2 regions of the Bacillus sp. LQ16 genome follow, and region 1 is predicted to be linked to the other one. Evidence: riboswitches for the same ligand, from Rfam matches in the RefSeq annotation. Region 1 holds a riboswitch; the other holds the start of a gene.
The links. Region 1 has a riboswitch for cyclic di-AMP ahead of AC3EMB_RS03985 (hypothetical protein). Riboswitches for the same ligand answer to the same signal wherever they lie in the genome.
Positions count from the first base shown of each region.

Region 1 (3,213 bases):
AGGATGCGTAGAGTTTGCTCCGAAAAATCCACCGCCGTTATTTCCAAGTTCCTTAATGGAAACGAATGATGCAACAGGTCCACGTAAAATACTTTGCTTTGCACCTTCAATCGTTTGTGCTGTAACCGCCCCATCTAACGTTTGTGGTACGCCAAGTGCGACAAAAACTAGTGCCGCAATAAATGCGATAGGAAGAAACACTCTCGTTAACGCTCTCGTAAAATCAACGAAAAAGTTACCAAGTTCTTTTCCAGCAAGTCCTCTTATAAAAGCCATAACGAGCGCTAATGTCGTTGCTGGTGCCGCAAACATTAAAAATGTAATTCCGATTAATTGTGATAAATAAGATAAACCATTTTCACCGCTATAATGCTGTAAGTTTGTATCAGCCATAAAACTAATTGCTGTATTAAAAGCGAGCGTAGGCTCCATCCCTTCAATATGCGCTGGATTTAGTGGCAGCACACCTTGTAATCTGAAAATGAAGTATACGACAACGATCATAAATCCATTTAATAAAACTAATGATAATGCGTACTGTTTCCACGTTTGATTGTATGCTTTTACACCCGTAATTTTAAAAATAAGTTTTTCAAAAGGCCCGAATACTTTATCTAACGTTTTGCTACCTTGAAAAGCTTTTTCTAAATAAATCCCCGTTGGCTTTGCTACTAAAATAAACAAGAGCATTGTAATAATGACTGCAACCCAAATCATAATGAATAATTCCCCCTAATTAAAACTTCTCTGGATTTAATAATGCATACACTAAATACACTGTAATTGCTGCGACAATAACCGATAAGACAATCATCATGATTGCTTTCCTTCTTTCACAACTTTATCTGACCAACTTGCAAGACTTGCCATCGATGCAACTAATAAAATAAAAATCCCGACCATTACAACATCTAACATAACTATCCCTCTCTTCTTTTGTTAAAATTTACCATTTAAATATTAAAAAAGAACACTGAGCTCTACTCAGTGTTCAAAAAATGAACAACAAAAAGTAAACCTCCTCTCTAAACGCTTACGAGGTTAGCTGTCGGATTCGGGCCTAAAGAGTAGCCCTACTTTCAAAACTGAAAGATTCACCCCAAGTGACGATGCACAAAATTGGTTCCCCCGCTCCATTTCTGGAACTCAGCGATTTTAGGTTTTTTTGGAAATTTTATGAATGATTTATGAGAGTAAATATACTCCTCTATATTTCACTTGTAAAGGGGTAAATTACTGAAAATAATAATATTTACATTCATTTAAACGCTTACATTGAAGATTATTACTGTTATTTCATCTATTTTCTTTATTTCTCTTTTCTTTTCTTAAAAATGGCCTTTTAAATATGAAATAAAAAGAGCGAATGACATGAAGTGCATAGCTTGTTGCACTCAGCATTCGCTCTTTTTTATTCAACCTTTATTCTCCTCGTAAAAATGCACGTAAATTTCTCCCACGAATATAAACTTGTGTCAATTCTGCATGTAGCTGCTCATACTCGGTAATATCCATCTCTAAATACAAAGCATCTTTTGATGGTAATATAATATATGGCCCTGGAAAAAGGGGATCAATCTGGACCAATTCTTGAACTCGCTCTACCGATACTGCCCAACGATTTGCTATATCTCCAAGTAATAGTACCTTCATCATTTCTTCCCCCGCCCTATTCAAAAAATAAAAAAGAAATATTATCACAATTTGTAAACACGACAAACTTAGCTCCAATTGTTTCATAGAGCCTCGCTGGATATCGTTTATTCCTTGTAACAACAGTAATAGGTGCTTGAAAAGAAAAACGAATGTGTTCTGTGAAGAAACTAACGATTGGAAGCTCATCCCCTAGTAAAATGACCTTCTTAATACACTCACAAATACTAGTAAAATCCTGCTCCTTACTACAACTATAAGTCCAATCAAACCCACAATTCCTAACTTCAGCCGCTACCTCTTCATTTGCTGTAAAAATAACTAACTCATGTTGAAATGCAACTAGATCTCTTAAACTATTTACCTTACTTTCTTCTCCAACACAAATAAGTGTTAGTTCCATGTACCTCATCCTCCTTAGTATAAAAGAAATCAAACATAGATTGATATTCCCCTATACTAATCAGATCGATGAATTGATGTATCCATCATGGCACCGTCCTCTCTCAAGACGCTTACGAAGTTAGCTGTCGGATTCGGGCTTTGAGAGTAGCCCTACTTTCAAATTTGAAAGATTCACCCCTAGTGACACTGCACAAATTGGTTCCTCCGCTCCATATAATTGGACTCAGCGTTTACAAAAAAATATATTCTGGCTGATATATTACTCCTGTATTTTGAAAAAGTAAACAGAAAAAAAGCCAGTTATAAAACTGGCTTTTCACTTATCTATACACGCGTTCTATTCACTTTATACGCAAAATGATTCGTTGGTCCATGACCACTACCAATATTCAACGGCTCTTCAATTGCTATACTAATAAATCGTTTTGCTTCTTGAACAGCATCTTCAATTGAGTATCCTTTCGCAAGTCCTGCTGTAACCGCTGAAGCAAATGTGCACCCACTTCCGTGCGTTTGCTTTGAAGGAATTCGCTCGCTTCTAAACTCAATAAATTCTTCTCCATCAAAGAGGAAATCAATTACTTCATTACCTTGATATTCTGCATGTCCGCCCTTCATAAGCACATATTTAGCACCTAATTCGTGCAATACTTTTGCAGCTTCCTTACTATCTTCAACATTATGAATCTCCATCCCAGTTAACACTTCTGCTTCTGGAACATTCGGTGTTATAACGGTTGCTACTGGTAATAAATATTCTTTTAATGCATGAACTGCTTCTTGCTGTAATAATGATGCACCGCCTTTTGCGATCATAACGGGATCTAGCACAATATTATTCCAGCCAAATTTTTTAATTTGTTCTGCAACAATTTGAATTATTTCACTACTAAATAACATTCCTAGTTTCACTGCATCTGGTGTTAAATCCGTACCAATTGAATTCAGCTGTTCTGTAATACCTTCTAACGGAACAGGATATACCCCTTGAACGCCAAGCGTGTTTTGAGCAGTAATTGCCGTAATAGCCGTCATTCCGTATACACCAAGCTCTTGGAATGTTTTTAAATCTGCCTGAATTCCAGCACCGCCGCCGCTATCAGATCCTGCAATTGTTAAAGCTTTATTCACTTTCATCCCACTCATCCTTTTCTA
Region 1 is NZ_CM173491.1:786,936-790,148, reverse strand. It holds gene kdpA (potassium-transporting ATPase subunit KdpA) at 1-717, opposite strand, end outside; gene kdpF (K(+)-transporting ATPase subunit F) at 737-814, opposite strand; gene AC3EMB_RS04000 (SipW-dependent-type signal peptide-containing protein) at 814-918, opposite strand; cyclic di-AMP (ydaO/yuaA leader) riboswitch at 1,017-1,162, opposite strand; gene AC3EMB_RS03995 (hypothetical protein) at 1,297-1,419, opposite strand; gene AC3EMB_RS03990 (hypothetical protein) at 1,423-1,656, opposite strand; gene AC3EMB_RS03985 (hypothetical protein) at 1,670-2,056, opposite strand; cyclic di-AMP (ydaO/yuaA leader) riboswitch at 2,150-2,297, opposite strand; gene thiD (bifunctional hydroxymethylpyrimidine kinase/phosphomethylpyrimidine kinase) at 2,383-3,195, opposite strand; gene AC3EMB_RS03975 (thiazole biosynthesis adenylyltransferase ThiF) at 3,211-3,213, opposite strand, start outside.

Region 2 (3,213 bases), 1.1 Mb from region 1:
AACGACCGTAACGCGGTAATTCGATTCACTTGCCTTATATTGCACTGTATCAATGAACTTCGTTAACGGCTGAATAATACTTCTATAATGAGAATGTAATGTAACAAGCCTTACTTCAGGTTGCCACACCTTCCATTTCTCTTCAAATTTCTTTTCCTCTTCTCTGTCAAAAGCAACATATACAGCGATAACTTGATCTGCAGAAAGAGATTTCGCATAGTTCAATGAATTTTCTACTACATGCGTCATACCTGCTACAGGAACGACAATTACATTCCCCTCAATTGGAATAAGAGGCTCGCAAGTTTTTAAACTTAATTGATCACCCACTGCATCATAATGCTTCTTAATTCGATGGAATAAGAAGATAATAACTGGTAAGAAAATAAGAATCGACCAAACTTGTGCAAATTTAGTTAAAAAGAACATGCTCATTACGATAAAACTAATAACTGCACCAATTAAATTAACCGTTAATTTTAAAGCCCATCCTTCAGGTTTTTCACGAAGCCACTTTAATACCATCCCTGTTTGAGAAAGTGTAAATGGAATAAATACACCTACTGCATATAACGGAATTAAATGTTCTGTTTGTCCTTGGAAAGCTACAATTAAAATAATCGAAGCAACTCCAAGTATTATAATACCGTTTGAGTAACCTAGACGGTCTCCTCTAATCGTAAACATTCTCGGTATGAATTTATCTTTTGCGAGGTTAACCGCTAATAAAGGAAATGCAGAATAGCCTGTATTAGCTGCGAGAATTAATATTAAAGCTGTTGTACCTTGTATGAAATAGTACATGAAATTACGTCCAAATGTTTGTTCAGCAATTTGAGAAACAACTGTTACTTCTTTACTCGGCGTCACTCCGTAATAATAAGCTAAAAATACAATTCCTGAAAATAACACAGCAAGTAATGCACCCATTGCAAGCAATGTTTTTGCAGCATTGTTTGGCGCAGGATCTTTAAAGTTCGGAATTGCATTTGAAATTGCTTCAACACCTGTTAAAGCAGAACTACCTGATGCAAATGCTCTTAACAGTAAAAACAAACTAATACCCGCAACCGGCGTTCCGATCGGCGTGTGTAAAGTTGGTGAAACGTGACCAGTCAAAATATTATATATGCCTACACCAATTAATATAAATAGGGCTAAAACAAATAAATAAACAGGATATGCTAAAACAGAAGCTGATTCCGTTACTCCTCTTAAATTTAAGATCGTAATAAATATAACAAATATAATCGCAATGATTACATTATGTGCATGTAAACTAGGAAAAGCAGATGTTAGCGCATCTGTACCTGCAGATACACTTACCGCAACAGTTAAAATATAGTCGACTAATAAAGATCCTCCAGCAATTAAGCCTGGATTCATCCCTAAATTTTCTTTTGATACAACATACGCTCCCCCGCCATGCGGATAAGCAAAAATAATTTGACGATAAGATAAAATAAGGGCTGTCAATAATACTAATACCCCAACAGCGATCGGAATGGAATACCAATAAGCGATCGCTCCCATACCTGCTAAAGCAATTAAAATTTGCTCTGGACCGTAAGCAACTGATGACAATGCATCAGAAGATAAAATAGCTAAAGCTTTCGTTTTATTAAGCTTTTGTTCTCCAAGCTCTGTTGATTTTAACGGTCTTCCAATTAAAAATCTTTTAATAGATGAAACCAATGCTGTCCACTCTCCAATAATTTTGTACGAACTTTTCTGCTTGTTACAGCCAGTAAACGATTTCTTCAGAAAACAAAAAATGTCTACAAGCCATAGCGAAATAGACTTGTAGACATTATTTTTTTTGTCGCACAAGCTCCACCTTCCTTCTCAATATAACGCTTACGAGGTTAGCTGTCGGATTCGGGCCTATGAGTAGCCCTACCTTTTTCAAGGATTCACCCCATCGGATTATGTACTAATCCGTAAAAACGGGTCCCCCGTACCATGCGGTTTCAGCGATTTAGAAAATTGAAACTGTGAATTATAATACTCCTTTATTTTCAAAAAGTAAACAAAAATTTTTAATAAGAAAAAAATTAAAATGATTGCGCATAATCCGCTGAGAAATATACATAATGAATATTAAAAATCCGCAAAGGAGACCCATATGTCTAAAGAAAAGAAGCCTATTTTTTCCGATTCATATTTAGATGCAGTAGCAAATGAAATTAATCAGTTATATGGTAAACGTGAACAGGAAATAAATTTGACAGATAGAACGAAAAGAAATAAATAATTTGTCATACAAAAAATAAAAAAGATAGCAATACACTTATATATTGCTATCTTTTTTATTTTTTCATACATCTAATTCTATTACAGATTTGTTAAAGGTCATCTCTTCGTACACCTTTAAATTTTGATATATAGATTCTAATAATGGTGCCGCTATAGAAAATTTCTCTGCTACATCCAGTAAATATCCTTGCAAGTGCTTCCCTTCAATAAACGAACCCTTTTCCATATCACGTTGCATTGATGACTTCATATCATACGAAATTTTATCAATCGTTTTCATATGTTCCTGGGCAATATTAGCCTTTACTGGAGCTCCTAATACTCTCATGATTTGTACAGATTCCTCAAACACATTACGGATAAAATCACGGCCGCCTTCACTTTCACGGATTGGTCCAATTGGTGCACGCATTAACGTTGTCACACCTGACATTACAGTAATAAATAAATATTTATGCCACATATCTTGCGTAATATTTTCACTTAAAACAAAACTAGATTTCGTACCTGAAAATGCTTTAGAAATATGCTTTACTCTCTCTGAATTTTGAGACTTAATTTCTCCAAACACAAGTCTGTTGGCAGCGCTAGTTTGTACAATTTCTCCTTGATCGTTTAACGTCGTCTCGATAAAGCATAAACCGCCAATTACTTTTTCTTCGCCGAATTCTTTTTGTAATAGCGATAAATGAGCGATACCATTTAACAATGGAATGATTACAGTATTTTCGCCAACAAACGGCTTCAAATCTTGAATTGCCTCGTTTAAGTGATACGCTTTTGTTGAAAATAAAATGACATCAAATGGAGAAGTTCGCTCTTCTTTCGTTATTAATTTCGGTCGGAAGGAAAAATCCCCGTTAACACTTCGGATTACAAGTCCTCTTTCCTCTAATTGTTTTTTCCGTTTACTACGAACAAGAAACGTGACATCTTCTCCCTTCTCGACTAATCTGC
Region 2 is NZ_CM173491.1:1,862,357-1,865,569, reverse strand. It holds gene AC3EMB_RS09505 (APC family permease) at 1-1,695, opposite strand, end outside; cyclic di-AMP (ydaO/yuaA leader) riboswitch at 1,840-1,986, opposite strand; gene AC3EMB_RS09500 (hypothetical protein) at 2,126-2,254, shown strand; gene panE (2-dehydropantoate 2-reductase) at 2,318-3,213, opposite strand, start outside.
Region 2: it holds a riboswitch for cyclic di-AMP, as region 1 does, so the genes downstream of both, AC3EMB_RS09505 (APC family permease) here and AC3EMB_RS03985 (hypothetical protein) in region 1, are expected to answer to the same signal.